One region of the Streptomyces sp. LS-MS-L19 genome, then DNA from elsewhere that is predicted to be linked to it. Evidence: riboswitches for the same ligand, from Rfam matches in the RefSeq annotation. Region 1 holds a riboswitch; each other region holds the start of a gene.
What was found. A riboswitch is a leader RNA that binds a small molecule or an ion and turns the genes downstream of it on or off. The one in region 1 is predicted to bind cyclic di-AMP.
Positions count from the first base shown of each region.

Region 2: it holds a riboswitch for cyclic di-AMP, as region 1 does, so the genes downstream of both, AC2XR2_RS26470 (transglycosylase SLT domain-containing protein) here and AC2XR2_RS33000 (M23 family metallopeptidase) in region 1, are expected to answer to the same signal.
Region 3: it holds a riboswitch for cyclic di-AMP, as region 1 does, so the genes downstream of both, AC2XR2_RS06335 (C40 family peptidase) here and AC2XR2_RS33000 (M23 family metallopeptidase) in region 1, are expected to answer to the same signal.

Region 1 covers NZ_JBYCLL010000001.1:7,385,655-7,395,761, forward strand. The annotation lists gene AC2XR2_RS32985 (DNA gyrase/topoisomerase IV subunit A) at 1-124, opposite strand, end outside; gene AC2XR2_RS32990 (M16 family metallopeptidase) at 550-1,950, shown strand; gene AC2XR2_RS32995 (M16 family metallopeptidase) at 1,947-3,335, shown strand; cyclic di-AMP (ydaO/yuaA leader) riboswitch at 3,545-3,707, shown strand; gene AC2XR2_RS33000 (M23 family metallopeptidase) at 3,721-4,482, shown strand; gene AC2XR2_RS33005 (GntR family transcriptional regulator) at 4,682-5,377, shown strand; gene AC2XR2_RS33010 (HPr family phosphocarrier protein) at 5,514-5,795, opposite strand; gene AC2XR2_RS33015 (bifunctional acetate--CoA ligase family protein/GNAT family N-acetyltransferase) at 5,992-8,829, shown strand; gene AC2XR2_RS33020 (DUF5998 family protein) at 8,872-9,468, shown strand; gene AC2XR2_RS33025 (alkaline phosphatase family protein) at 9,468-10,107, shown strand, end outside.
Region 2 covers NZ_JBYCLL010000001.1:5,921,844-5,931,950, forward strand. The annotation lists gene AC2XR2_RS26460 (LacI family DNA-binding transcriptional regulator) at 1-876, shown strand, start outside; gene AC2XR2_RS26465 (HAD family hydrolase) at 1,025-1,837, shown strand; gene AC2XR2_RS26470 (transglycosylase SLT domain-containing protein) at 1,841-2,323, opposite strand; cyclic di-AMP (ydaO/yuaA leader) riboswitch at 2,328-2,501, opposite strand; gene AC2XR2_RS26475 (CocE/NonD family hydrolase) at 2,769-4,787, opposite strand; gene AC2XR2_RS26480 (polyprenyl synthetase family protein) at 4,989-5,999, shown strand; gene AC2XR2_RS26485 (LolA family protein) at 6,240-7,484, shown strand; gene AC2XR2_RS26490 (ABC transporter ATP-binding protein) at 7,517-8,521, shown strand; gene AC2XR2_RS26495 (ABC transporter permease) at 8,508-9,428, shown strand; gene AC2XR2_RS26500 (flavodoxin family protein) at 9,418-10,008, opposite strand.
Region 3 covers NZ_JBYCLL010000001.1:1,467,664-1,477,770, reverse strand. The annotation lists gene AC2XR2_RS06375 (LacI family DNA-binding transcriptional regulator) at 1-963, shown strand, start outside; gene bioD (dethiobiotin synthase) at 1,341-2,057, opposite strand; gene AC2XR2_RS06365 (adenosylmethionine--8-amino-7-oxononanoate transaminase) at 2,059-3,342, opposite strand; gene bioB (biotin synthase BioB) at 3,335-4,537, opposite strand; gene AC2XR2_RS06355 (8-amino-7-oxononanoate synthase) at 4,686-5,813, shown strand; gene AC2XR2_RS06350 (DUF397 domain-containing protein) at 5,853-6,074, opposite strand; gene AC2XR2_RS06345 (helix-turn-helix domain-containing protein) at 6,084-6,947, opposite strand; gene AC2XR2_RS06340 (ATP-binding protein) at 7,161-7,619, shown strand; gene AC2XR2_RS06335 (C40 family peptidase) at 8,146-8,619, opposite strand; cyclic di-AMP (ydaO/yuaA leader) riboswitch at 8,623-8,802, opposite strand; gene AC2XR2_RS06330 (hypothetical protein) at 9,135-9,440, opposite strand; gene AC2XR2_RS06325 (ATP-dependent Clp protease proteolytic subunit) at 9,448-10,083, opposite strand.

The DNA.
Region 1 (10,107 bases):
AGTAGATGACCGAGTACGCGTACTCGAGGTACGAGCCCTTCATCTCGTCCACGACGTCGATGTCGAGGATCCGCTCCTCGTACGAGTCGTCGGGCGGCGGGGTCTTCGTGCTGCGGCGGGCCATCGCTGCCGGCTCCTCTTTTCTGGTCGCTCGCCTACGGGTCGCTCACATCGGCCCTTTGGCTCACTCTTGCTGAAGCGTGAACAGGATCTGACGCGGACCATTGTGGACCGCGGCACTGACAGTCCGGGCCAGGACCCGGCTCAGCCGCTCGGCCGACGACCATCACGCCGCCCGGCCGACCGCCGTCACGCCGCCTGACCCGACGACCGTCACGCCGCCCGGCCGACGATCACCGGGCCGCCGGCCCGGCGACCGCGCAGCGCCCTGCTCACGGTTGCCCGCAGGCTACGCGATCCGCTGTGGGCGTACGCGCCCCGGGAACTTCACCGAGGGTCCGCACGCTTGCATACAGTGGCAGGACCGGCAGGAAAACAGCTCCACGAACCGCGGTTTCCACGACCGCGACCGCGATCGAAGGGACGTACATGCCCATGGGTCACACGGCCACAGACCAGGCAGGCACCGGGGGCCTGACAGCGACCGAGCACCGCCTGGCCAACGGGCTGCGCGTGGTGCTCTCCGAGGACCACCTGACCCCGGTCGCGGCGGTGTGCCTCTGGTACGACGTCGGTTCGCGCCACGAGGTCAAGGGGCGTACCGGCCTTGCTCACCTCTTCGAGCACCTGATGTTCCAGGGTTCGAAGCAGGTGCACGGCAACGGGCACTTCGAGCTCGTCCAGGGCGCCGGCGGCTCGCTCAACGGCACCACCAGCTTCGAGCGCACCAACTACTTCGAGACCATGCCGACCCACCAGCTGGAACTCGCCCTCTGGCTGGAGGCCGACCGCATGGGCTCCCTGCTGGCCGCCCTCGACGACGAGTCGATGGAGAACCAGCGCGACGTCGTCAAGAACGAACGCAGGCAGCGCTACGACAACGTCCCCTACGGCACCGCGTTCGAGAAGCTGACCGCGCTCGCCTACCCGGAGGGCCACCCCTACCACCACACCCCGATCGGTTCCATGGCCGACCTGGACGCGGCCACCCTGGAGGACGCCCGCGCGTTCTTCCGCACCTACTACGCGCCCAACAACGCCGTCCTGTCGGTCGTCGGCGACATCGACCCGGAGCAGACGCTCGCCTGGGTCGAGAAGTACTTCGGCTCCATCCCCTCCCACGACGGCAAGCAGCCCCCGCGCGACGGCACCCTGCCCGACATCATCGGCGAGCAGCTGCGCGAGGTCGTCGAGGAGGAGGTCCCCGCGCGCGCGTTGATGGCCGCCTACCGGCTGCCGCACGACGGCACCCGCGAGGCGGACGCCGCCGACCTCGCCCTGACCGTCCTGGGCGGCGGCGAGTCCTCCCGCCTCTACAACCGGCTGGTACGGCGCGACCGTACGGCCGTCGCGGCCGGCTTCGGCCTGCTGCGGCTGGCCGGTGCGCCCTCCCTGGGCTGGCTGGACGTGAAGACCTCCGGTGACGTCGAGGTGCCGGTCATCGAGGCCGCCATCGACGAGGAGCTCGCCCGGTTCGCCGCGGAGGGCCCCACCGCCGAGGAGATGGAGCGCGCCCAGGCACAGTTGGAGCGCGAGTGGCTGGACCGGCTCGGCACCGTCGCGGGCCGCGCCGACGAACTGTGCCGCTACGCCGTCCTGTTCGGCGACCCGCAGCTCGCCCTGACCGCCGTGCAGCGCGTCCTGGACGTGAGCGCGGAGGAGGTGCAGGCGGTCGCCAAGGCCAAGCTGCGCCCCGACAACCGCGCGGTGCTCGTCTACGAGCCCACCGCCCCGGCCGAGATCGCCGACAGTGCCGAGGACGCCTCCGAGGACCCGGAGGCCGCGGCGACCGTAGAAGCCACCGACGAGAACGAGGAGGCGGCCAAGTGACCGAGCTCGCCGCGATGGAATTCCACCCGCAGCCGCAGGCGGGCGAGCCCAAGGTCTGGGCCTTCCCCGCCCCCGAGCGAGGGACGCTCGACAACGGCCTGACCCTCCTGCGCTGCCACCGCCCCGGCCAGCAGGTCGTCGCCGTCGAGGTGCTCCTGGACGCGCCCCTGGACGCCGAACCGGCCGGCCTGGACGGCGTTGCCACGATCATGGCGCGTGCCTTCTCCGAGGGCACCGACAAGCACTCCGCCGAGGAGTTCGCCGCCGAGCTGGAGCGCTGCGGCGCCACCCTCGACGCACACGCCGACCACCCGGGCGTCCGCCTCAGCCTCGAAGTGCCCGCCTCCCGGCTGGCCAAGGCGCTCGGTCTGCTGGCCGACGCCCTCAGGGCGCCCGCGTTCGCGGACAGCGAGGTCGAGCGGCTCGTCACCAACCGCCTGGACGAGATCCCGCACGAGCTGGCCAACCCCTCGCGCCGCGCCGCCAAGGAGCTCTCCCGGGAGCTCTTCCCGGCGGACTCGCGCATGTCGCGCCCGCGCCAGGGCACCGAGGAGACCGTCGAGAACATCGACTCCGCTGCCGTACGCGCCTTCTACGAGAAGCACGTGCGCCCCGCCACCGCGACCGCCGTGGTCGTCGGCGACCTCACCGGCATCGACCTGGACGCGCTGCTCGCCGACACTCTCGGCTCCTGGACCGGTTCCCAGGCCCAGCCGCGCCCGGTGCCGCCGGTGACCGCCGACGACACCGGACGGGTCGTCATCGTGGACCGCCCCGGCGCCGTGCAGACGCAGCTGCTGATCGGCCGTATCGGCGCCGACCGGCACGCACGCGTGTGGCCCGCGCAGGTGCTCGGCACGTACTGCCTCGGCGGCACCCTCACCTCCCGCCTGGACCGCGTCCTGCGCGAGGAGAAGGGCTACACCTACGGCGTACGGGCGTTCGGGCAGGTCCTCAGGTCCGCGCCGGACGGCTCGGGCGCCGCGATGCTCGCCATCAGCGGCTCGGTCGACACCCCCAACACCGGTCCCGCCCTGGACGACCTGTGGAAGGTGCTGCGCACGCTCGCCGAGGGCGGTCTCACCGACGCCGAGCGCGATGTCGCCGTACAGAACCTCGTGGGTGTGGCGCCGCTCAAGTACGAGACCGCGGCGGCCGTCGCGAGCACGCTGGCCGACCAGGTCGAGCAGCACCTGCCGGACGACTACCAGGCGACGCTGTACCAGCAGCTCGCCGCGACCGGCACCGTCGAGGCCACCGCGGCCGTCGTGAACGCCTTCCCGGTGGACCGGCTGGTGACGGTCCTGGTCGGCGACGCGGCCGCCATCAAGGAGCCCGTCGAGGCGCTCGGCATCGGCGAAGTCAAGGTCGTGACGGCCGAGTAGAGGAAGCGCGATCTAGGGGCCCTGGTGACGGAAGCGTCACCAGGGCCCTTTCGACACCCAGGTCTCTTAGATGTCCGAATTGGGGCGGAGGTTGCCTGTCTGCCCTGTGGGATGCGCTACAAAAACCGTGATCGGTTTGGGGATTGAAAGTTGCCCCGCTTAGCGTCCTCTGGGCTGTCCGTCAGGCACCGAGCCGCGTCCGCGGCACCGGACAGTCATCGCCGAGTCCCCGTACGGCGCGAGCCAGGGGAGCCGGGGACCCACCACACGTCCCTGGGGTGAATCGGGCGCCCGCGCACCGCGAGGGGGCCCGTAGGAGACCTTCCTGCTCCGAACCCGTCAGCTAACCCGGTAGGCGAGAAGGAAGGAAAGGACCAGCCACCACATGGCGTTCACCTGCGCCACCGGGAAGCACCGTCGTCCCAGCCGCATGAAGCGCACCACCGCCCGCGCCGCGGGCGTCGCCGCCCTCGCCACCACCGGCGTCATCGGCACCATCGCCGCCCCGGCGCTCGCCGCCGACAACTCCGTCAGCTCCGTCGAGCAGAGCGGCCTCATGCCCGTCGTCAGCACCGGCGAGTCGCTCGCCGCGCAGATCGACGCCCAGGCCGTGGCCCAGGAGCAGGCCGCCGCGCAGAAGAAGGCGGCCGCCGAGGCCAAGCGCAAGGCCGAGGCCAGGGCCAAGGAGATACGCGAGGCCAAGGAGCGCGCCGCCCGCGAGGCCGAGCGCAAGCGCCTCAACGCCTTCGTCGCCCCGATCTCCGGCTCCTACATCTCCACCGGCTACAAGAGCGGCGGCTCCCTGTGGTCGTCCGGCAGCCACACCGGTGTCGACTTCCACGCCGCCAGCGGCACCTCCGTGCACGCGGTCGGCCGCGGCACCGTCGTGGAGGCCGGCTGGGGAGGGTCGTACGGCAACAACATCGTGATCAGGATGGCCGACGGCACGTACACCCAGTACGGCCACCTGTCGTCCATAGGCGTCTCGGTCGGCCAGTCCGTCACCCCCGGCCAGCAGATCGGCCTGTCCGGCGCGACCGGCAACGTCACCGGGCCGCACCTGCACTTCGAGGCGCGCACCAGCCCCGAGTACGGCTCGGACATCGACCCCGTCGCCTACCTGCGCTCGCACGGCGTCAACGTCTGACGCCCCCGGCGCGACTCCCGCGCGATCCCCACGAGGCCCCGGCTCCCGCGAGCCGGGGTTTCGTCGTTTCCGCCGCCGTGTTGTCCAAAAAATATCCCCGGATTCCGGCCCGCCGTCGGAAATTCCCGCGGATTGCAATAGAGTCACTGAACACACGTCAATCGGCGACGTTTCACGGGGATTAAGACGGAGGTCGGACATGCGTATTCCGGCGCACTCGGTATGCACGGCGATCCGGGACGACATCGTCGCCGGTGTCCACGAGCGCGGCAGCCGGCTCACCGAGGAACTGCTCGCCCGTCGCTACGGCGTCTCCCGCGTCCCCGTCCGGGAGGCCCTGCGCACCCTGGAGGCCGAGGGCTTCGTCGTGACCCGGCGGCACGCGGGCGCGTGCGTCGCCGAACCCACCGAGCAGGAGGGCGCGGACCTCCTGGAGATGCGCATGCTCCTCGAGCCGCTCGGCGCCTCCCGGGCCGCCCAGCGGCGCACCGAGGCCCATCTGAAGGTGCTGCGCGGCCTGGTCCGGCTGGGCCAGGAGCGGGCCAGGCGGGGCAACAGCGAGGATCTGCGCTCCCTGGGGAGCTGGTTCCACGAGACGCTGGCCCAGGCCGCCGGCAGCCCCGCGATGACGTCGATACTGACCCAGTTGCGGCACAAGATCGCCTGGATGTACATCGTGGACGCGCCCGCCGACCCGGTGGAGTCCTGGGCGGAGCACGGCGCGATCGTGGACGCGGTGGCGCGCGGGGACGGCGAGCGCGCGCGGGCGATCACGGCCCTGCACACCGAGCGCTCGAGCGCGGCGCACCGGCCGCGGTTCACCTCGGGGGCGGATCGCGCCGACCGTGTGAGGACCTCGCAACATCCTGTAAACGTGACGGGTCTGCGGCATTAACACGGGCGCCGTATACAAAGAGGGGGCAATTCGTGGGGCAGTAATTCTGCTGCCCGTGAAAGGGAAATGCGAAGGGCCCGCCCGATAATTCGGACGAGCCCTTCGACTGTTTTTACCGCGCTGTGCCCCGGAGAACTCAGACGGTCTCGGGAAGCTCCTCGAGTCCCTCGGCGACCAGCTTCGCGAGCCGGTCGAGGGCCGCGTCCGCGCCCTCGGCGTCGGAGGCGAGGACGACCTCCTCGCCGCCCTGGGCGCCGAGGCCCAGAACGCCCAGCATGGAGGCCGCGTTGACGGGGGTGCCGTCGGCCTTGGCGATCGTGACCGGGATACCTGCGGCCGTGGCGGCCCGGACGAAGATGGAAGCGGGGCGGGCGTGGAGGCCCTCGGCCCAGCCGACGTTGACGCGGCGCTCAGCCATGTGATGCTGCCCTTCGGTGTTCAGGGTTGTCTAGACCAGTTTCCCACACGTGAAACGTCTCCGGACAGGACCGGAGTCCTCCCGGGGTGAGTCGTCGGACCGCGGCCTCGGCCCGACATCCGTCCTCGCGCTCTCGCGCGCGTTCTCCACAGACTGCCTCGCGCCGTTGTCGTACGCGAGCCGTACTCTGGGGCCCATGCAGAGCGCGTCGGACCGGCACGAGTACCCCGCCCACTGGGAGGCCGACGTAGTGCTGCGCGACGGCGGCACCGCGCGCATCAGGCCCATCACCGTCGACGACGCCGATCGCCTGGTCAGCTTCTATGAGCAGGTCTCGGACGAGTCGAAGTACTACCGCTTCTTCGCGCCCTACCCGCGCCTGTCCGCCAAGGACGTCCACCGCTTCACGCACCACGACTTTGTGGACCGGGTGGGACTCGCCGCCACGGTCGGCGGCGAGTTCATCGCCACCGTACGCTACGACCGCATCGGCGACGATGGCATGCCTGCCTCCGCCCCCGCCGACGAGGCCGAGGTCGCCTTCCTCGTCCAGGACGCCCACCAGGGCCGCGGCGTGGCCTCCGCCCTCCTCGAACACATCGGCGCCGTCGCCCGCGAGCGCGGCATCCGGCGCTTCGCCGCCGAGGTGCTGCCCGCCAACGTCAAGATGATCAAGGTGTTCACCGACGCCGGGTACACCCAGAAGCGCAGCTTCGAGGACGGCGTCGTACGCCTGGAGTTCGACCTGGAGCCCACCGACCGCTCGCTCGCCGTGCAGTACGCGCGCGAGCAGCGCGCCGAGTCCCGGTCGGTGCAGCGGCTGCTCGCCCCCGGCTCCGTCGCCGTCGTCGGCGTCGGCCGCACCCCCGGCGGTGTGGGCCGCAGCGTGCTCGCCAACATCCGGGACTACGGCTTCGAAGGCCCGCTGTACGCCGTGAACAAGGCGTTCCCGGAGGAGCAGAAGGAGGTCGACGGGGTTCCCGCGCACCGCTCGGTGCGCGACATCGACAGCCCCGTCGACCTCGCGGTCGTCGCCGTACCGGCCGAGCACGTCCCCGAGGCCGTCGCCGAGTGCGGGGCACACGGCGTGCAGGGGCTCGTCGTGCTGTCCGCCGGGTACGCCGAGAGCGGCCCCGAGGGACGCGAGCGCCAGCGTGAACTCGTCCGGCACGCACGCGCGTACGGCATGCGGATCATCGGCCCGAACGCCTTCGGGATCATCAACACCTCCCCGGACGTCCGGCTGAACGCGTCCCTGGCCCCCGAGACCCCCCGCCCCGGCCGGATCGGCCTGTTCGCCCAGTCCGGCGCCATCGGCATCGCCCTGCTCTCCCGGCTGCACCGCCGCGGCGGCGGGGTCACCGGCGTCACCGGCGTCTCCACCTTCGTCTCCTCCGGCAACCGCGCGGACGTCTCCGGCAACGACGTCCTGCAGTACTGGTACGACGACCCGGACACCGACGTCGTCCTCATGTACCTGGAGTCCATCGGCAACCCCCGCAAGTTCACCCGCCTCGCCCGGCGTACGGCGGCGGCGAAGCCCCTGGTCGTCGTGCAGGGGGCGGGATCGGCCCCGCAGGGCCACGCCGTGCGCGCCACCCGCCTGCCGCACGCCACGGTGTCCGCGCTGTTGAGGCAGGCCGGCGTGATCCGCGTGGACACCATCACCGAACTCGTCGACACCGGCCTGCTGCTGGCCCGTCAGCCGCTGCCCACCGGGCCCAGGGTGGCGATCCTCGGCAACTCCGAGTCGCTCGGCCTGCTCACCTACGACGCCTGCGTGGCCGAGGGCCTCAAGCCGACGCCCCCGCTGGACCTGACCACGGCGGCCGCGCCGGAGGACTTCCACGCGGCCCTCGCGCGCGCGTTGGCCGACGACGCCTGCGACGCGGTGATCGTGACGGCGATCCCCGCGGTCGGCCAGGGATCCGTCGGCGACGCCGCGCTCGCCGAGGCCCTCAGGTCCGCCGCCGAGCAGGTCCCCGGCAAGCCGGTCCTCGTGGTGCACGTCGAACTCGGCGGCCTCGCCCAGGCCCTGTCCGCGGCGACCAGCACCGCACCCCAGGCCGCCGCGGGCCCGCCGACGATCCGCGCCGACCACCCCTTCCGTGCCCTGGACCGGCTCCAGGCCGCACCGGCCCCCGTCCGGCCGCCCGTCCCCGAGACCTCCGACCGTCTCATCCCGGCCTACCCCGCCGCCGAGCGCGCGGTGCGGTCCCTGGCCGACGTGGTGGAGTACGCCCAGTGGCGCCGGGAAGCGGCCGAACCCGGCAAGGTGCCCGACTACGAGAACATCGACGAGAAGGGCGCGGCCACCCTCATCGACGGCCTCCTCACGCGCGGGCAGGGCCTCACCCTCGGCGCCGACGAGACCTGCGAGCTGCTCGGCAGGTACGGCATAGAGGTGCACCGCGCCCTGCCCCCCCCCACCCCCGACGCGGCCGCGGAGGCCGCCCGCACCCTTGGCTACCCGGTCGCCCTGAAGGCCACCGCCCCGCACCTGCGCCACCGCGCCGACCTCGGTGGCGTACGCCTCGACCTCGCCGACGAGGAGCAGCTGCGGCGGGCGTACGCCGAGCTGACCGAGCTGTTCGGCCCGCCCGACGAACTGCGGCCCGTGGTGCAGGGGATGGCCCCGCGCGGGGTGGACACCGTGATCCGGGCCGTCATCGACCCCGCCGCCGGTGCCGTCCTGTCCTTCGGGCTCGCGGGGGCCGCCTCGCAGCTGCTGGGCGACACCGCGCACCGGCTGATTCCGGTCACCGACCGGGAGGCGACGACCCTGGTCCGCTCGATCCGGACGGCCCCGCTCCTCTTCGGTTGGCGCGGCTCCACACCCGTGGACACACCCGCCCTCGAGGAGCTGCTGCTGCGGGTGTCCCGGCTGGTCGACGACCATCCCGAGGTCGTGGCGGTCACGCTGGAGCCGGTCGTCGTCGCTCCGCGTGGCCTGAGCGTCCTCGGCGCCTCCGTACGGCTCGCGCCGCCGCCCGCCCGCGACGACCTCGGCCCGCGGACACTCCCCACGTACTGAGCTGCGGCGAGCGGTGCCTCGCAGTCAGTGCGCCCCCGTAGGATGGACGTCATGGCCAAGACCAGTACGACGACCCAGGGGCTGCGGGCGGCGATCGAACGCAGCGGCTACTACCCGGCCCTCGTGGCCGAGGCGGTGGAGGCCGCCGTGGGCGGTGAGCCCATCCGGTCGTACCTGGTCCACCAGGAGACGACGTTCGACCAGAACGAGGTGCGGCGGCACGTGACCGTGCTCGTCCTCACCGGCAACCGCTTCATCGTCAGCCACACCGACGAGCAGGCCGCGGACAGCACGTCCCCGACGCCCTACGCCACCACCTCCACGGAGTCCGTCAAGCTCGGCCGGATCTCGTCGGTCGTGGTCAGCCGGGTCGTCGCCAACCCCGAGCAGTACCAGCCGGGCACCCTGCCCCGCGAGGTCGTGCTGACCATCGGCTGGGGCGCGGTCTCCCGCATCGACCTGGAGCCCGCCGCCTGCGGCGACCCCAACTGCGAGGCGGACCACGGCTACACCGGCAGCTCCACGGCCGACGACCTCAGCCTGCGCGTCAGCGAGGCCGGGGACGGCCCGGACACCGTGCGCCAGGCGCTCGCCTTCGCGCAGGCCATCTCCGAGGCGACCGCGGACGTCACCCGCTGATGGCACAGCCGGCCGCCTGGGACCACCCCGAACCCCTCGCCCTCGACACCGCGCCCGTCCCCGAGTACGGCTCCGGCTCCCTCGCCGACCTGCTGCCCACCCTCGCCGCCGGCATGGCCGTACCGGACATGACCGCCACGATCACCGAGCTCACCCCCGCCGACCGGAACTGCGTGTTCCTGATCGACGGTCTGGGCTGGGAGCAGCTGAAGGCGCACCCGGACGAGGCGCCCTTCATGACCTCGCTGCTCAGCAGCTCGCGCGGCGGCACCGGCCGCCCCCTGACCACCGGTTACCCGGCGACCACCGCGACCTCCCTCGCCTCCGTCGGCACCGGCCGGCCGCCGGGCGCCCACGGCCTGCCCGGCTACACCGTGCGCAACCCGGCCACCGGCGAGCTGATGAACCAGCTGCGCTGGCAGCCGTGGACCAAGCCCGGGGCCTGGCAGCCGTACCCCACCGTCTTCCAACTCGCCCACCAGGCAGGGGTGCACGCGGCCCAGGTCTCCTCGCCCACCTTCCAGAACACCCCGCTGACCAAGGTCGCGCTCAGCGGCGGGACCTTCCACGGGCGGCTGTCCGGCGAGGAGCGCGTGGACCTCGCGGCCGAGCAACTGGCCGCCGGTGACCGCTCGTTGG
Region 2 (10,107 bases), 1.5 Mb from region 1:
AAGACCGGGTACGTGGTCAACCGGCATGCCCGCAGCCTCAGTACGGGCCGGTCGGACTCGGTGGCGTTCCTGCTGACGGAACCGCAGGAGAAGTTCTTCGAGGACCCCAACTTCAACGTCCTGCTGCGGGGTTGCACCGAGCGGCTCGCCCAGCACGACATCCCGCTGCTGCTGATGCTCGCCGAGAGCGACGACGACCGGCGCCGGCTGACCCGGTACATCACCTCGGGCCACGTCGACGGGGTGCTGCTGCTGTCCAACCACAGCGGTGACCCGGTCGCGGCCGAACTCCACGACGCGGGGATCCCGTTGGTGGTGTGCGGCAAGCCGATCGGGCTCGGCTCCAAGGTGAGTTACGTGGCCGCCGCCGACCGGGAGGGCGCGCAGGACATGGTCCGGCATCTCCTCGAAGGGGGCCGGCGGCGCGTCGGCATGGTCACCGGGCCGCTGGACATGCCGGGCGGCCCGGACCGGCTGGCCGGCTACCGGGACGTGCTCGCCGAAGCGGGTCTGCCCTACGACCCGGCGCTCGTGGTGGAGGGCGACTTCCGGCGCAGCGGTGGCGAACGCGCGGCCCGGCGCCTGCTGTCCCAGGCCCCCGACATGGACGCCGTCTTCGTCGCCTCCGACCTCATGGCCCTCGGCGTCGTCAACGTCCTTCAGCAGTCCGGGCGTTCGGTCCCCGATGACATCGCTGTCGGCGGCTTCGACGACTCACCCGCGGCCACCGCCATCGCCCCGGCCCTCACCACCATGCGCCAGCCCTTCGACCGCATCAGCGCCGAGATGGTCCGCATGCTCCTGGCCCAGATCGCCGGCGAGGACACGGCAGGGGTCATCCTCCCGACCGAACTGGTGGTGCGGGACTCGGCGTAGCGCCGAAGAAGGGGAGCAGGGGAGTGGCCGTCCGGCCCCACCCGCCCCTCCACGCCCCCGGAACCGGAACTGCCGTCAACAGATGTGAAAGCAGCAGCCGTCCGGTTCGCGTCGAGTCGGAGGGGCCAACCATCCGTATTCTCTGATCATGGCCGCCTCCCCCGCATATTCACTCATCGCCACCGACCTGGACGGCACGCTGCTCCGCGCCGACGACACCCTCTCCGACCGGTCGTTGGCCGTGCTCGCGAGGGTGGCGGCGCGCGGGGCCCAGCACCTCGTCGTGACAGGACGGCCGGCGCCCAGAGTGCGGCCGCTCCTCGACGACCTCGGCAGCACGGGGCTCGCGGTGTGCGGGCAGGGCGCGCAGGTGTACGACGCCGGCGCGGACCGTCTGCTGTGGTCGGTGACCCTGGACCGGGAGCTGGCCGAGACCGCGCTCGGGAAGATCGAGGCCGAGGTCGGGCAGGTGTACGCGGCGGTGGACCAGGACGGTGTCGACGGGCTGACCCTCATCGAGCCGGGCTACCTGATGCCCCATCCGACCCTGCCCGCGGTGCGGGTCGGCCGCCGCGACGACCTGTGGTGCGAGCCGATCAGCAAGGTGCTGCTGCGCCACCCGTACCTGTCCGACGACGAGTTGGCGGTCACGGCGCGCTCGGTGGTCGGCTCGCTGGCCACGGTCACCATGTCGGGCCCGGGGACCGTCGAACTCCAGCCATGCGGCATCACCAAGGCGACCGGTCTCGCGCTGGCCGCCGAACACCTGGGCCTGGGGCCCGAGGTGACGATCGCCTTCGGGGACATGCCCAACGACATCCCCATGTTCGACTGGGCGGCCCACGGCGTCGCGATGGCCAACGCCCACCCCGAACTCAAGGCCGTGGCCGACGAGGTGACCTCGTCGAACGAGGACGACGGCATCGCCGTCGTCCTCGAAAGACTGTTCAGTGAGGCGTAGTTCCTAGTACGCGCCCCACACGTTGTCGATGGACCCGTACCGCTGGGCCGCGTAGTTGCAGGCCGCGGTGATGTTCGCGACCGGGTCGTACGGGTCCCACGAGGTGTTGGCCACGTGGTAGGCGTTGAAGGTCGGGTCGATCACCTGGAGCAGGCCCTTGGAGGGCGTGCCGGCGGCCGCGTTGGAGTCCCACAGGTTGATGGCGTAGGGGTTGCCGGAGGACTCGCGGATGACGTTGCGGTAGATGCCGTCGTAGGAGCCGGGGATGCCGTGCTCGGCCATGACGGCGAGGGAGGCGCGGATCCAGCCGTCGAGGTTGTTGGCGTAGCCGAGGGTGGTCGCGGTCTGCACGGCCGGGGTGGCCGCGGACGCGGTGGTCGCGCCGATGAGGGGGAGCGCGAGTACGGCGACTCCGGTGCCGGCGATGGCGAGCTTGCGGACGAGACGGCTCGTGCGGGGAGCGCGGTGCTGAGCGGCAGCAGGCATGGCGAATTCCTCTCCGTCGCCTGCGAGGTGAGCTGTCGGGTTCGGGCGGGGAGTTGCCCGGCCATGCCCGTAAAAGGCATGACTTCACCCCAAGCCGTACCGGTATGTCCGAAGACGCCCGGTCCGGCGGCTTACCTGGGTCCCCCGCTCCTGCCGTGGTTCTCGGTGGGTGTACGGGCGGCGGCAGGATTCGGCGTCCGCCCGACAGGCCGGGAACGTATGCGAGAGCACATGTCCGGAACAAGTGGCGAATTCACATGCCGTGCCTATTGACCTTGGTCGGGGGCATTTGGGGCACTTGATCCTTTGCGGTCGCAAGCCTCAACTGGCGCGCCGAAAAAGGCGGATTGATGGATTCCGGATATCCGTCGGACCGTCAGCCCGAGTGAGTCACATCACGCCTGTGCGCAAGACGCGCAAAACGGGCAAGAGGCTCAACTCATAGTCAACTGGCCGTCCGTGGGATCCGCTTCTCCCACGTCCGGTGGAAGACCACCTCGCCGCCGTCGGTGCAGATCACCTCGTTCGAGGTGAAGAAGTCCGTCCCGTCGCAGCTGATCTCCGAGCGGGTGCGCACGGTGGTGTCCCAGGCGAGTTCGGGGCGGTGCAGCCGGATCGACCAGTCCGAGCGGGTGCGGGCGGACAGCGGGTCCTGCTCGTCGATCGTGTACGTCTCCAGCGCGTCCTCGGTGAACTCCAGCCCGTCGGGGTGCACGTGCGTGCCGCCGTAGCGGGGATCGACCTCCAGACGCCACTCGCCCTTGGCCACGTCACGCACGACCAGGCGCTCGGGGCGCGGCTCGTCCAGGGTGGCCGGGCTCCATCCGTCCGCGGCCACGCCGCGGGTGTCCCCCGGCGGCGCGGGCTTCTCCGGCTCCTCGAACGTGATGTCCGGGGACGCCTCACGCGCGCGGACCGGCAGTTCGAGGAAGCTGCCCGCGGGGTCCACGGTGAAGCCCGCCCGCGACTCGGGCTGCGGCCAGATCCACGGCCAGTACGCCGAGGACACGGCGAGCCGGATCCGGTGCCCGGGCGGGAAGGCGTGCCCGACGCCGTTCAGCTCGAAGGTCACCTCCTGCGTGGCCCCCGGCTCCCAGGGCACCACCCGGTCCCGGCCGAGGCGCGCCGACAGGTTGAGCACCCCGCGCGTGACGAGTGTCGAGGAGCCGTCCGGGGCGACATCGCACAGCCGCGCGACGACCTGCCCGCGCGACACCTCCGAGGTCACCCTGAGCCGCACCCGCGGCCGTCCCAGCACCCACGTCTCCTCGCCCACCGCGAACTCGAAGCAGGCCGAGCGGGCGTCCTCCTCCCGCTGGTCCGGCGGCAGATCGGCGTCGTTCCCGAACGGGACGAACCGGCCGGCGTCCACCCCCGTGTGCTGCGGCGAACGGACCAGCACGGCGGGGCCCTGGAGGCCGTACGACACCGTCGTGACGTGGGGGGAGGGCCAGGCGGGCTCGCCGACCCAGCGGCCGGGCAGGGTGCCGTAGACCGTCGCCGGGGGGTGGGAGTCGCTGACGTAGGAACGCAGCAGCGGTTCCCGCATGACGCCGGTGTCGACGCCCTTGAGGTGCTGGTCCCACCAGCGCAGGGTCTCCTGGAGGAAGCCGATCGCCGGGCCGGGCGGCAGGCCGCGGTCCGGGTACTGGTGGGACCAGGGGCCGATGATCCCCCGGACCCGGTCGGCGGGCAGGTGCTCGACGAGCCGGAGGACCGTGTCGCGGTACGGGTCGTGCCAGCCGCCCACCGCGAGGACGGCCGCGTCGATCGCGCCGTAGTCCTCGCGGACGCTGCCGTGCCGCCAGTAGGCGTCCCGGGTCTGGTGCCCGAGCCAGGTGTGGAGCACCGGCTCCACGGCCTCCAGGCGCTTCAGCCACATGTCCCGCCAGGCGTCGCCGACATGGAGCGGGTCCGGCGGCCGGCACACGTGGGCGAGCATCGTCGCCGCCCACGCGTGCGTGTCCACCGCGAGGACGGAACCTCCGCTGTAGTGCACGTCGTTGTCGTAGCGGTCGTCGGTGGCGCAGACGGTGACGACCGCCCTGAGCGGCTCGGGCGCGAGGGCCGCGATCCGCAGGGAGGTGAAGCCGCCCCAGGAGAGGCCGAACATGCCGACCCCGCCGTCGCACCACGGCTGCGCTGCCAGCCAGTGGACGACCTCGACCCCGTCGGCGAGCTCGGTCGCCGAGTACGCGTCGCCCGGCACGCCCTCGCTGTCGCCGTGCCCGCGCACGTCCACCCGCACGGAGGCGTAGCCGTGGCCCGCGTACCACGGGTGGCGCTGCCGGTCGTGGGGCGCGGTCCGGTCGGCGAGGCGGTACGGCAGGTATTCGAGGATCGCGGGTACCGGTTCGGGAGTGAGCGGCCGCCACACACGCGCGTACAGCCGCGTCCCGTCGGACAGCGGGATGCGGACGTCCTCGTGGGTCGTCTCGTGGGGGAAGGACGTACGGATGTGCATCATTTCCCTATAAGGAGATAGATGTCCGTTCTTTTCAGGTGATCAAAAACATACCGGTCGTGATCCGATACCGCCTGGCATGGACGGGGCGGGCGCTATCGGTGATCCAAAGGTGACCGGATACGCTGACTCGAGTGATGGCAGCGACCTATCGACATTCCGCATAACCGCCAGAAGACACCAGCAGACAGGAGACCCCTCGTGACCGTCGTCGGGCCGTTCGGGCTGAGCGTGCGGGACCAGGCTCTGGAAGCCGATGTCCAGGCCGGAATGACGGCTGTCGAGGAGGGACTGCTCGAGGCCACCAAGAGCGAGGTCCCCTTCATCACGGAGGCCGCCCAGCACCTGGTGCGGGCGGGCGGAAAGCGGTTCCGGCCGCTGCTCGTGATGCTCGCCGCCCAGTTCGGCGACCCGTATGCGCCGGGCGTGGTCCCGTCGGCCGTGGTGGTGGAGCTGACCCACCTCGCGACGCTGTACCACGACGACGTCATGGACGAGGCCGCCGTGCGCCGCGGGGTCGACAGCGCCAACACCCGCTGGGGCAACTCGGTGGCCGTCCTGACCGGCGACTTCCTGTTCGCCCGCGCCTCGCACATCCTCGCCGACCTCGGCCCCGAGGCGGTCCGGGTGCAGGCGGAGGCGTTCGAACGCCTGGTCACCGGCCAGATCCTGGAGACCGCGGGCCCGATGGACGGCCGCGACCCGGTCGAGCACTACCTGGACGTACTCGGCGGCAAGACCGGCTCGCTGGTCGCCGTCTCGTGCCGCTTCGGGGCCATGATGTCCGGCGCCGACGAGACGGTCGTGGACGTCCTGACCCAGTACGGCGAGCGCCTCGGCGTGGCCTTCCAGCTCGCGGACGACGTCCTGGACATCGCCTCCGACTCCCACGAGTCCGGCAAGACCCCCGGCACCGACCTGCGCGAGGGCATCCCCACCATGCCGGTGCTGCGGCTGCGCGAGCGGGCCGCCCGGCTCGGGCTCGCCGAGGACATCGCCCTGTGCGAGCTCCTGGACTCCGACCTCACCGACGACGCCCGGCACGCCGAGGCGCTGGCCGCGCTGCGCGGCCACCCCGCCCTCGAACAGGCCCGCCGGGACACCGTGCGGTACGCCCAGGACGCGCGCGCGGCGCTGGCCCCGCTGCGGGAGTGCGACGCGAAGGCGGCCCTGATGGAGCTGTGCGACGCCGTGGTGCACCGCGCGGGCTGAGGCCCCTGGCATGACGAGGACCGGCACCGCCCCCTACGGGTCGTAGGGGGCGTTGGCATGTCGTGTCATACCCCAGGTGTACACGGAGTTGGCTCCGTGGGCTGACGCATGCTCATGGCCGATTTGGTCAGATGGACACCACGGAAAACACCACTCCTCACCGATTCGGGTGAGAATGGCGGCTACGGGGTGGACGTAGGGGAGTTGACAGCCGCCGCCGACGACGGAGGTAAGGCACACATGGCACCGAACGCATCCGACGACAGCGCTACCGCCGCGGACGCCGACGAACTGCGCGCGGCGCGCCGGCGCAAGGCCGCGCGCTACGTCGTGCCGGCCACGGTGGTGGGAGTCGCGGCGGCGACCATCGGGCTCGTCCCGGCGCTCGCCGACTCCGGCGACCCCGACCTGCCGAAGATCAGCGCACAGGAACTCATCGAGAAGATCGCCGCGTCGGACGTCCAGCAGCTGTCCGGCACCGTGAAGATCACCACCGACCTCGGCCTGCCGGACCTCGGCGGCCTGGAGAACTCGCTCGGCTCCGCCGGCCCCTCCGGCTCGGGCGACGGCTCGTCCGCCGACCCGTCGAGCAAGCTCACCGAGCTCGCCTCCGGCACGCACACCCTGCGGGTCGCGGCCGACGGCGAGGACAAGCAGAAGGTCTCCCTCCTGGAGGACGCGGCCGAGTACAGCCTCATCCACAACGGCAAGGACGTCTGGGGCTACGACAGCAAGTCCAACTCGGTCTTCCACACCACCGCCTCCGAGCGCGACGGGAAGCAGAAGGAAGAGCTGCCGGCCACCCCCAAGGACCTCGCCGAGGACGCCCTCAAGGCCGCCGACAAGACCACGTCGGTGACGGTCCAGGGCACCGCCCAGGTCGCGGGCCGGGACGCCTACCGCCTGGTCATCAAGCCCAAGGACGAGGGCACGACCGTCGGCCAGATCACGGTGGCGGTGGACGCGAAGACGGGCCTGCCGCTGAAGTTCACCCTCACCCCGGCGAGCGGCGGCGCCGCCGTCGTGGACGCGGGCTTCACCCAGGTCAGCTTCGCCAAGCCGGCCGCCTCCACCTTCGACTTCACCCCGCCCAAGGGCGCCAAGGTCGAGGAGAAGGACCAGGACGCCTCGAAGGCACCGGGGCACGCCGAGGAGTTCGGCAAGGACTTCGGCAAGGAGTCCGACAAGGGCGCCGCCGGCGAGCTCGGCAAGGGCGGCCCCGAGGGGCTCAATGTCATCGGGGACGGCTGGGACTCCATAGCCACCTTCGACACCGGCGGCCAGGGCGTCCCGTCCGGCTCCGAGGTCGGCGGTGACGTCGGCGGCTTCCTGGACTCGCTCGGCGACAAGGTCTCCGGCAAGTTCGGCGAGGGCACCGTCTTCAAGACCCGCCTGATCAACGCCCTGATCACGGACGACGGCAAGGTCTACGTCGGCGCGGTCACGAAGGACGCGCTGGTGAAGGCGGCGGACGCCGGCAAGTAAGACCCCACGGGCACGACGAATCGAGGGAGCCGATGGACCAGCCGTCCGCCACGGAACCGGATCCGGAGGGATCGGGTGACAGCGCAGGCGGTGGCGTGGGCGCGGAGGACAGCGTCATCCACACCCACGCCCTCACCAAGCGCTACCGCGGCGGACAGCTCGCCGTGGACGGCCTCGACCTGACCGTCCCCGCGGGCAGCGTCTTCGGCTTCCTCGGCCCCAACGGCTCCGGCAAGACCACCACCATCCGCATGCTGATGGGCCTGATCGAACCCACCTCCGGTTCGGCGCGCGTGCTGGGCCACCCCATGCCGCGCGCCTCCCGGAACGTCCTGCCCCACGTGGGCGCCCTCATCGAGGGCCCGGCCCTCTACGGCTTCCTCTCCGGCCGCGACAACCTCGTCCGCTACGACGCCGCCGACCCCACCGCCGACCCGCGCACCCGGCCCACCCGGGTGGCGGCGGCCCTGGACCGGGTGGGCCTCGCGGCCGCCGCGGGCAAGAAGGCGAAGGCGTACTCGCTGGGCATGAAACAGCGACTGGGCCTGGCGGCGGCTCTGCTCCAGCCCCGTCGCCTCCTGGTCCTGGACGAACCCACCAACGGCCTCGACCCCCAGGGCATGCGGGAGATCCGCTCCCTGGTGCGCGAACTGGCCTCCGACGGCACCACGGTCTTCCTCTCCTCCCACCTCCTGGACGAGATCGAACAGGTCTGCACCCACGTGGCGGTGATGGCCCAGGGCCGCCTGATCACCCAGGGCCCGGTGGAGGACCTGGCGGCGGGGGCGAGGGGACGCCTGGTGGTGACGACTCCGGACACGGTGGACGCGGCGCGCGTGCTGAAGGAACGAGGTCTGTCGGACGTGACAGTGGCCGAGGAGAGGGTGACCTGCGATCCCCCGGACCATGAACTCGCCGACATCAACGCGGCGTTGGTGACAGCCGGCGTGCGGGTGCGGGGCTTCGCGGTGGCACGCCCCTCCCTGGAGGACGCCTTCGTGGCCCTGACGGGGGAGGGCTTCGATGTCGCAGGCTGAGTTGGGTGCCCCTCAGGGGCGCGGGGAACTGCGCGACAAGCCACAGACGACCCGCAGCCGCCGAACGACCTTCTACGGCACCCTCTTCCGCAACGAGCTCCACACCACGTTCCGCCGCTGGCGCACCCTCGCCCTGCTGGCCGTACTCGCAGCCGTCCCGATCCTCGTGGGCATAGCGGTCAAGATCGAGACCGGCGACGACTCCTCGGCGGGCCCCGGAGGGGGTGGCGGCGGCGGACCGGCCTTCATCTCCCAGATCACCAACAACGGCCTGTTCCTGGTGTTCACCGCCCTCGCGGCGACCCTCCCCTTCTTCCTCCCGATGGCCATCGGGGTCATCGCGGGCGACGCGATCGCGGGCGAGGCCAACGCGGGCACCCTGCGCTACCTTCTGGTCGCCCCCGCGGGCCGTACCCGCCTGCTCCTCACCAAGTACGCGACGGTGATGACGTTCTGCCTGGTCGCCACCCTCGTGGTCGCGCTCTCGGCGCTGGCGGTGGGCGCCGTCCTCTTCCCGCTGGGCGACCTGACCACGATCTCCGGCACCCGGATCACCTTCGCGGAGGGGCTGGGCAGAGCTCTGCTGATCGCCCTGGTGGTGGCCGCGTCACTGATCGGCGTGGCGGCCCTGGGCCTGTTCATCTCGACGCTCACGAACAGCGGCATCGCGGCCATGGCCACGACCGTCGGCCTGCTGATCACGGTCCAGATCCTCGACCAGATCCCCCAGCTCCACGCCCTCCAGCCGTACTTCTTCTCCCACTACTGGCTGTCCTTCGCCGACCTCATGAGAGAACCGGTCTACTGGGACGACCTGGTGAAGAACTTGGGCCTTCAGGCGCTGTACGCGGCGGTGTTCGGCTCGGCGGCGTGGGCGAGGTTCCTGGCGAAGGACATCACGGCGTGAGCTGCTCGTAGGGGAACCGCGCGAGTGCGGCCTCCTGCTCGAAGAACGTCTTCGCGCGGGTGAGGGCGTCGGTGTCCTTCAGGACGTCACCGCGCTTGCTGCCGTTGCCGAGCAGCACCCCGCCGAAGCGCATCCCCATGTACGCGGCCGAGTTGTTCAGGGTGCCGACGAGCGGGTCGGCGACCTCGGCCTCCTCGTGGGCGAGCGCGGTGACACCCCACAGCGTGCGTCCCGCCATGGTCGCCTTGAACTCGACACCCGGGGTGCGCAGCCAGCCCGACCAGTAGTCGAGGTAGCGCTTGACGTGCGCGGAGACCGAGTACCAGTAGAGGGGCGAGACGATCACGATGTCGGTCGCGGCGAGCGTCGCGTCGAAGAGCAGTGCGGTGTGGCCGATCGTCGGGCGCACGTGGTCCGTGTCGTGCCGGAGGTCCTCGAAGTCGGGCAGTGGATGCGCCGCGAGGTCGATCCACTGCTGCTCGACGTCCGAGGGCAGTTGTTCGGCGGCCCGGCGGGCCAGCAGTTCGGAGTTGCCCTCGCTGCGGCTGCTGCCGAGCACGAACAGGAAGCGGCGCGTCATGGAGATCTCCCGGAGGGACGGCGTATGGCGTGCGTACGGTAATTACTCGCATGTGCATTATATGCGTGCGCATCCACTTGTCCAGGGTGGGGTGGGGGA
Region 3 (10,107 bases), 5.9 Mb from region 1:
AACGGCTACGCACCGGTCTCCGAGGCCATGCGCGCCCGGGTGCAGAAGGCCGTCGACGAGCTCGGCTACCAGCCCAACGTCCTGGCCCGCAATCTCGCCTCCGGCCGGTCCGGCCAGATCGCCGTCGTGGTGCCGTACCTGGACACGCCCTACTTCGCCGAGCTGGCCCAGGGCATCATCCGGGCGGCCCGGGTGCGGGGCTACAACGTGCTGATCGACCAGACCGACGGGGACGCGGAGCACGAGAAGCTGTTCCTCACCCGTGGCTCCCAGCAGCTGCTGTTCGACGGCGTCATCTTCAGCCCGCTGGGGCTGGCCCAGTCCGACCTCGGCGAGCGCGACGCGAACCTGCCGCTGGTCGTGCTCGGAGAGCGGGTGAGCGACGGGGGCTTCGACCACATCGGCATCGACGACGTCACCGCCTCCCGGGAGGCCACCGAGCATCTGCTCGATCTCGGCCGGCGCCGCGTCGCCGCGATCGGCGATCAGCCCTACCGCACCGGCGAGGCCGCCCAACTGCGCACGCAGGGCTACCGGTTGGCGCATGAGCGGGCCGGGATCCCGGTCCGCGAGGAACTGATCATCTCCACCCCTCGCTTCAACCGCTCCGACGGCGCGAGCGCCATGGCCCACCTGCTCGACCTGGAGGAGCCGCCCGACGCGGTCTTCTGCTACAGCGACCTGGTGGCCCTGGGCGCCCTGCACACGCTGGCCGCCCGCGGGCTGCGCGTCCCCGAGGACGTCGCCGTGGTCGGCTACGACGACATCGAGGACGGCCGGTACTCGAATCCGCCGGTCACCACCATCTCGCCGGACAAGAAAATGATCGCCGAGACGGCGGTGGAGCGACTCCTCAAGCGCATCGGCAGCTCAACCCCTGTCCCCGGCATGGAAATCCGGGCCCCGCACCGACTCATCCCGAGGGCCAGCACCATGGGCAGCCGGCACGCGGCCGACGGGTGACCCGGCCGCGCCGACATGTCCCGCGTCGACGCCTTCCTCGCCGTCGCGGCGGGACGGTGACTTCGACGGGCGGCCGACGGCGGGTTCGACCAGCACGCAGCTCTCAAGGACGACGTCCCGCCGTGGCGGCCGTACGCAGGTCCGATCGCCACAGAGGCTGGTCGCGGGAAGCGAGACGCGGCCTTCCGTGACGTGGCCGACCGCGCCGAACGATCCCGGTCGGCAGTCGGTGGGCGCCTGTACGGTCGCCGAGGGCGCCACCGGGTGTGAGGCCGCCGTCCGCCCGACGCCCGACCCGCGCGGAGGGACCACGCCTGCGGGACGCGGCCATCCGGTCGGGTCGGTGGGACGGGGCCCATCGCAGACGGCCAGGCTCCTTACGGTGCCTCGCGTGCGCCGAACTCCGCCGCGTCCCAGGTCCCGTCCAGTCGTGGTGCCAGCCAACTCGGGGCCGTGGTACGGAAGTCGGCCGGTGCGAGTCGGCCCGCCCCGGCCGGCAGTGCGCCCAGCAGTGGGGCCCCGGCCACGTCCGGGAGGTCCGCGACATTGCAACGCGAGGCGAGATCGGGGGAGTCGGGCCAGCTGCCGATCACCACACCCGCCAAGTCCAGCTCACGGCGGCGCAGTTCACGGGCCGTCAGCTCCGTGGTGTTCAGGGTGCCCAGCCCGGCCGACGCCACGACCAGGACCGGCGCCCGCAGCAGCTGGGCCGCGTCGGCCAGCGTCCCGCCCTCCTCGTCGAAGCGCACGAGCAGCCCGCCCGCCCCCTCCACCAGCACCAGGTCGTGCTCGGTGGCCAGCTTGGCGGCGGCCTCGGCGACGCCGTCAGGGTGCACCGGCTCGAGTGCGGCCCGGCGCGCGGCCGTCGCCGGGGCCAACGGCTCGGGAAAACGGGCCAGTTCACCCTTCGTCACGGCACCCGCGAGCCGGGCCACCTCCTCGGCGTCCCCCGGCTCGTCCGGCCGTACACCGGTCTGCGCGGCCTTCAGGACGGCGACCGTCCGCCCCGCCGCGAGCGCCGCCGCGGCGACGGCGGCCGTGGTCACCGTCTTGCCGACCTCCGTGCCCGTGCCCGTGATCACCAGGACCGGCATGTCATCCCTCCTTCGCCGCGGCGCGCACCGCGCGCGCGATCCGTGCCACGTCCTCGTCGCCGGTGACGTACGGCGGCATGGTGTAGACGAGGTCGCGGAACGGCCGCAGCCACACGCCCTCGCGTACGGCGGCCTCCGTCGCGGCCCTCATGTCGACCTCGTGGTCCAGCTGCACGACCCCGATCGCGCCGAGCACCCGTACGTCCTTCACCCCTGGGAGCTCACGCGCGGGGGCCAGCCCGTCCCGCAGTCCCGCCTCGATCCGCTTGACCTCCGCGAGCCAGTCCTGCCCGAGCAGCAGCCCGATCGAGGCGCAGGCCACCGACGCGGCCAGCGGGTTGCCCATGAAGGTCGGACCATGCGCGAGCACCGGGACCTCGCCCCGCGAGATCCCGTCGGCCACCCGGGGCGTGCACAGGGTGGCCGCCATCGTCAGGTAGCCGCCGGTCAGTGCCTTGCCCACGCACATCACGTCCGGCGTCACCGCCGCGTGCTCCGCCGCGAACAGCGCGCCCGTGCGCCCGAACCCGGTCGCGATCTCGTCGAACACCAGCAGCACGTCGTGCGCGTCGCACGCCTCGCGGAGCACCCGCAGATACGCGGGGGAGTGGAACCGCATCCCGCCCGCGCCCTGCACCACCGGCTCCACGATCACCGCGGCCAGTTCGTCCGCGTGCCGCTCGATCGCCGCACGCAGCTGGTCGGCGTACGACTCCTCGTACGCGGCCGGGGGCGCGTCCACGAACACCTGGCGGGGCAGCACCCCGGACCACAGTTCGTGCATCCCGCCCTCGGGGTCGCACACCGACATGGGCTGCCAGGTGTCGCCGTGGTAGCCGCCCCGCCAGGTCAGCAGCCGCCGCTTGCCGGGACGGCCCAGCGAGCGCCAGTACTGGAGGCACATCTTCACCGCGACCTCGACCGACACCGACCCCGAGTCGGCGAGGAACACATGCTCCAGGCCCTCGGGAGACATGTCGACAAGGAGCTTTGACAACCGTACGGCGGGCTCGTGGGTGAGTCCGCCGAACATCACATGGCTCATCCGCCCGAGCTGCTCGCGCGCGGCCTCGTTCAGCACCGGGTGGTTGTAGCCGTGGATCGCCGACCACCAGGACGACATGCCGTCCACGAGGTCACCGGAGGAGGTGCGCAACCGCACCCCGCTCGCCGACTCCACGACGAGCGGGTCGACCCGGCCGGGCATCGGACCGTACGGATGCCACACGTGCCGCCGGTCGAGCGCCAGCAGCTCCGTCACCGGCAGGCCGGGCAGATCAGGCATTGGGCGCGAGATCCGTTCCGGCGCCTCGACGGCGTACGGCCACCAGGTCGGTACGGGGCTCGCTCACCGCCGGCGCCGAGGCTGCCGTACCGCAGACGCCGCCGCCCGCGTGCGACCCGCACCCGGCGCTCTCGGCCGCCTCCGAGCCGCAGCCACCGCCCTCGTGCGACCCGCAGCCGCCCCCGGTCGTCACCCGGTGCTCCGGCAGCGTCACCTCGCCCGCGCCCTCCACCTCGAACCCGGCGTCGGCGATCATCTCCAGGTCGGCCTTGCCGGCCTGGCCCTCCGTGGTGAGGTAGTCGCCGAGGAAGATCGAGTTGGCGAGGTGCAGGGCGAGGGGCTGCATGGTGCGCAGGTGGACCTCGCGGCCGCCGGCGATGCGGACCTCCACGTCCGGGCAGACGAACCGGACCATCGCCAGGATGCGCAGGCAGCGCTGCGGGGTGAGGTTCCACTCCTTGGCCAGCGGGGTGCCCTCGACCGGGATCAGGAAGTTGACCGGCACCGAGTCGGGGTCCAGCTCGCGCAGCGAGTAGACGACGTCGACGAGATCCTCGTCGGACTCGCCCATGCCGGCGATCAGACCCGAGCAGGCGGACAGGCCGGCCGCGTGGGCCTTGTTCACGGTGTCCACCCGGTCGGCGTAGGTGTGGGTGGTCGTGATGTCGCCGTAGGTCGACTCGGACGTGTTGAGGTTGTGGTTGTAGGCGTCCGCGCCCGCCTCGCGCAGCCGCTCGGCCTGGCCGTCGGAGAGCAGACCGAGGCAGGCGCACACCTCCACGCCCTCGTTCTGCTCCTTGATCGCCTTGATGGTGCCCGCCACCCGGTCCACGTCCCGGTCGGTCGGCCCGCGCCCGGAGGCCACCAGACAGACCCGCTTGGCGCCACCGGCGAGACCGGCCGCCGCGGCCTGGGAGGCCTGCTCGGGCTTGAGCCAGGTGTACTTGAGGATGCCGGTCGACGAGCCGAGCCGCTGGGAGCAGTACGAGCAGTCCTCGGGGCACAGCCCGGACTTCAGGTTGACGAGATAGTTGAGTTTCACCCGCCGCCCGAACCAGTGCCGGCGCACCTTCCCGGCCGCGGCCACCACATCGAGCAGCTCGTCGTCGGACGTGGCCAGTACGGCCAGCGCCTCCTCGCGGGTCGGCAGCTCGCGCCGAAGCCCCTTGTCCACCAGCGTGTTCAGCAGGTCCATGAGAGCCGATCCTGTCCTACGGACCCGCCTTCGGCCAAGGTAGGGACCGAACAACTCACCCGCTTTGACGTGTGGGTATTGCCACACCGTGGGTAGCGTTTGCTGCCGCTAGGGTCTGTCCGTTGTCTACAAAAGCACCGGAGGACCCATGGCGTTCGGCTGGATCGACGAGCAGGCGGCCGCGCGCCGGCGGGCCGGACTCGTACGGACCCTGCGGCCCCGGCCGGCCGACTCGCCGCTGCTCGATCTCGCGAGCAACGACTACCTGGGCCTGGCCCGCCACCCCGAGGTCGTGGCGGGAGCGGAGGCGGCCGTCCGGACCTGGGGCGGCGGCGCCACCGGGTCGCGGCTCGTCACCGGCACCACCGAGCTGCACACCGAACTCGAGCGCGAGCTCGCCGACTTCTGCGGCTTCGAGGCGGCGCTCGTCTTCTCCTCCGGTTACGCGGCCAACCTCGCCGCCGTCACCGCGCTCGCGCCGCACGGCTCGCTGATCGTCTCCGACGCGGGCAACCACGCCTCCCTCATCGACGGCTGCCGGCTGGCCCGCGGGACGACCCAGGTCGTCGCGCACGCCGACCCGCAGGCCGTCCGCAAGGCGCTCGGTACGCATGACGGGCCCGCGGTCGCCGTGTCCGACACCGTGTTCTCCGTCGACGGGGACGCGGCACCGCTGGCCGGTCTCGCCGCGGCCTGCCGGGAGTACGGCGCGGGCCTGGTCGTCGACGACGCGCACGGCCTGGGCGTGCTCGGCGCCGGCGGCCGCGGGGCCCCGCACGCGGCGGGGCTCGCGGGCGCCGACGACGTGGTCGTCACGGTCACGCTGTCCAAGTCGCTCGGCAGCCAGGGCGGTGCCGTGCTCGGCCCCGCACGGGTGATCGAGCACCTGGTCAACGCGGCACGGACGTTCATCTTCGACACCGGTCTGGCCCCCGCGGCGGCGGGAGCCGCCCTCGCGGCACTGCGCCTGCTCGGCCGTGAGCCCGAGCGGGCCGCACGCGCGCGTGAGGTGGCGACCGGACTGCACGCACGTCTGACCGCCGCGGGTCTGGAAGCGGTACGTCCGGACGCCGCGGTGGTCTCGGTGCGCGCGCCCTCCCCGGAGGAGGCCGTGCAGTGGGCGGCCGACTGCCGGGCCGCCGGGCTCTTCGTGGGCTGTTTCCGGCCCCCGTCCGTGCCCGACGGCATCTCACGGCTCAGGCTGACCGCCCGCGCGGACCTCTCCGAGGAGCAGATCGAACGCGCTGTACGGGTGATCGGCGAGACACGACCATGAGTCGGCGTGACACGGCCGTGCGCCTGGGTGGACCGACGGTCAGAACGCGGCTGTGAAGCCCGCCCAGCTCTCGGGGGAGAAGAGCAGCGCGGGTCCGTCCGGGTCCTTGGAGTCGCGTACGGCGAGCAGCCCGGCCCAGGGCCCGGCCGACGGCCTCGCCGTCTCGACGCAGTTGTTCGCTCCGGTGCTGTAACTGCTGCGCAGCCACCGCACTTCACACAGTTCGGTACTGGAAGGAACGTGCCGAGGCAGTGCAGACATGGTGCCTCCTTACGCGCCGTCACCTAATCCGGCGATGTAATCCAACGAGTCCTCGGGCGAAAGGGCGTGGCCCTGAAGGGTGTTGAAGGCCTCGGTGTAGGCCTCCAGGTCTTCTTTCCGTTCGAGGTAGAGGCTACTCGTCAAGTGGTCGAGAACAACCACGTCCAGATCAGAAGTGCTCGAAAATGAGAAGATTACGAAAGGGCCGGTGATACCCACATGCGCCCCGGCCGTGAACGGCAGTACCTGCAGGCGCACTTGTGGCAGCCGGGCCGCCTCGAGGAGTCTGCGCAGCTGCCGGGTCATCACCTCGGGGCCGCCGACCTCCCGGCGCAGCACCGCCTCGTCCAGGACGGCGCTCAACTCCAGTGGCCGCTCGGCGCGCAGGACGTCCTGACGGGCCAGCCGCACCTCGACCAGCGCGTCGAGCCGCTCGTCGTCGAGCCCGTCCACCGCGGCCCGGGTCACCGCGCGGGCGTACTCGGGCGTCTGGAGCAGCCCGGGCACCACCGAGGTCTCCAGGGTGCGCATCGCGCTCGCCTGGGACTCCAGACTGATGAAGTCCCGGTAGGTCGGCGGGAGTACGCCACGATAGGCGTGCCACCAGTGGTGCCGGCCGCCGCCGCCCTCGTCGGAACCCGCCAATACCAGCAACAGCTCCCGCAGATCCGCGTCCGTCACGCCGAAGGCGTCGAGGAGTAACCGCACATCGGCCGGTTTCACCCCGCTGGCACCCGTCTCGATCCGGCTCACCTTCGACTGGTGCCAGCCCACGAGCCGGGCCGCCTCACCGCTGGTGAGGCCCGCACTCGCGCGCAGCGCACGCAGTTCGGCGCCCAGCTTTCGACGGCGCACCGCGGGACCGTGCTGCATGCGCTACTCCTTACTCCCTACGAGCCGCCCAAATACGGTCTCGCGTCGCAGAGTTCACCGCTTCGAGCGACAGATATATGCATATCTTGGTGGATCGGCACCCGTCGCCGCCTCGGTAATGGCACTCTGGCGAAGAACCACCAGTCCGGGACCGTACTCGAACCATCCGCACCGTGTCGGACTCCGGTCCCGTGGGAAAGGGACGACGTCGCCATGGCAGATCACCTGGAAGCATCCGTCACTCTGCCGAGCGAACCCGCCTCGGTCTCCGCGGCCCGCACCTACGTCCTGAGCACACTCGCAGAGTGGGGGCTGCCCTCGTCCACGGACACCGCCGAGACCGTCCGGCTCATCGTCTCCGAACTCGCCACCAACGCCGTACAGCACACCTTCGGTCAGTCACCCACCTTCACGGTGGACATCGAGCTGGACCGTGACGAACAACTGCGCATCGGGGTGACCGACAGCCACCCCCGCTTCCCCAAGCGCCTTCCGGCCGCGGTCCAGCAGGACAACGGACGCGGGATGGTGATCATCCGCTGGCTCACCGCGGAGTGCGGCGGAAAACTGAGAGTCAGGCCCACACGGGAGGGCGGCAAGACCGTCTCCATCGAACTCCCGTGGACGGTCCCGGCCCAGCCGGTCCCGGCGGCGGGCCAGCAGGAGCCGTAGAACCCACGACGGGGACCGAGCGCGACGCCCGGGGCCCGGCAGGAGGCATCGGTAGGCGTCCGTGGCGGCCGCCGCCTCCCGGCCCGATGAACGACCGAGTTCGTACGACGAACTGGCGAACTCAGGGCGCATGGATGCGCAGCTGCTCGCCTTCACCCGGCGCTGGGCCTCGTGGCCGGACTACTGCTGCACACCGCGCTCGCGGTGGCCGGGGCGCGGAGGTGCTCACGGCCTTTCAGGGGCTGTTCCGGGCGCTGTGTGTTGTACCTGGGGGCGGCGCCACCCTGGCGGTGTTCTGGAGACGCGTCCGGGGGCCGTCGTCGGCGTCGGCGCAGTCGCGCGCCCGCTGCGGCGGGGGGTCGTCGCCAATGCGCTCAACCCCAAAGCCGCGCTGATCGTGGTCGTACTTCGTGGACCGGCGGCACCGGAGGCGCGCTCACGGCTCTCGGTGTGCTGCCGCCGGCCCAGCCTCCGGGAGACCCGAGGGGCCGGCGGCAGGTCAGGTTGCCGCCGGCCCCTCGGGGCGTCACTTGACCCGGCCGTACCAGACGCTCTTCGTCCAGATCTTCTGCAGTCGCACCACGTCCCCGGTCTTGGGGGCGTGCCAGATCTTTCCCTTCCCGGCGTAGATGCCGACGTGGTAGACGTTCGAGCCCGAGTGGAAGAACACCAGGTCACCGGCCTTGCGGCTACCGGCGCCGATGTGGCGGGTCTTGTTGTACTGCTGGGCCGCCGTCCGCGGGAGCTTCTTGCCCGCCTTCTTGAACGAGTACAGCGTGAGCCCTGAGCAGTCGAAGCGGCGTGGCCCCGTGGCGCCGTACTTGTACGGCGATCCCTTCTTGGACGCCGCGACCTGAAGCGCCTTCGTCGCCGGCGTCGCGGCGGCGGCGTCGGCTGCGACGCCCGGAACCACGACGGAGCCGCCCACAGCGGCCATGGCGAACGCCGAGACCGTACCGGCCCGGACCATCAGCGACGGGACACGATTGAGCGCAGTCATGCGCAACCCTTCGTCAGCCGCCTGTGAAGGATGACCTGTCGGATTCGGGCTGGCGAAGTTGCCCGGCCGCTGACGCGGCTTCACCCCAAGGGCTGCTCGGCCCGGTCATGGCGTGACCGTCCCGGCGACCCGTCGTGCTTGGGTCCTCCACTCCTGCCGATCCACTTCTGTCGACCGGTCATCCAGGCGGCGGCAGGACTCGGCGTCCGCCCGGATCGCCCCGCCGCTGCGGCGGGGTCTTGTCGTCAGACAGGGATCTTGGCGCACGGAAGTGCGAAAAACCCAACGGAACCGTGGATTTGTGTTGTTACTCACCACTCACCCGTTTGGGTGAACACCCCTTCGAACGCAGGGGTGTCGAGCGCCCGAGGAGCCTCCGACCAGCACAGAAACTCCTCATTCCGCTCTCGTGTCACACGCGTTGCGCGACCCTGACGGTCGCGAAAAAGGAGCCGCGCCTCCTCCAATAGGGGGTACGTCGTTCGGCCCGTTTCAGCTCAGCCGCGGACGCCTCGTCAACTGTCGTCGGCGGGCGGCACGGTGACCCGGGCCGTGCGCCGCTCCCCGTCCAGCACCCGCAGGGCCCGGGCCAGCGTCGCGGTGTGCAGCTCGCGCTCACCCCGGGCGTGCATCACGACCAGGGCGTCACGCAGCTCGGCCGCCCTGCTCACCAGCGCCTGCGCCGCGCGCAGTCCGCCGTAGGTGTCCTCGTGCCGCGCCGGGTTGATCCGGCCCAGCAGGTCGACGACGTCGAGATAACGGTCGATCAGCTCGCCCTCGGCACGCGTGAGCGCGGGCAGCGGTGGCAGGTCCGGGATCATCTACGGCTCACCTCGCGCCCGGCGTGGTGCGCGAGGACTTGCGGCTCGGGACGATCGCGTCCGCGAGGCCGTAGTCCAGGGCGCCCTGCGCGTCGAGGATCCTGTCCCGCTCGATGTCCGCGCTCACCTGCTCGGGGTCGCGCCCGGTGTGCCGCACGAGCAGCTCCTCCAGGCGGGCCCGGACCCGGATCAACTCGTCGGCCTGGATGGCCAGATCACTGGCCTGCCCCTGCACCGGCTCGGTCAGGGCGGGCTGGTGGATCACGACCCGCGCGCCCGGGAGCACGGAGCGCTTGCCCGGCGTGCCGGCCGCCAGCAGCACCGCCGCGGAGGAGCCGGCCTGGCCGAGGCAGGTCGTCGCCACGTCGCAACTGACGTACTGCATGGTGTCGTAGATCGCCGACATCGCGCTGAACGAGCCGCCGGGGGAGTTGATGTAGAGCGAGATGTCCCGGTCCGGGGCCTGGTACTCGAGGTACATGAACTGCGCCATCAGATCGTTCGCCGAGATGTCGTCGACCGGCGTCCCGAGGAAGACGATCCGCTCCTCCAGCAGCTTCGAGTACGGATCCGTCGTCGTGTGCCCGGAGCTCGTGCGCTCATGGAACTCGGGCAACACGTGACGGGCGGTCGGTCGGGTCATGGCGTACCCCTCCTCGCGGCAGGC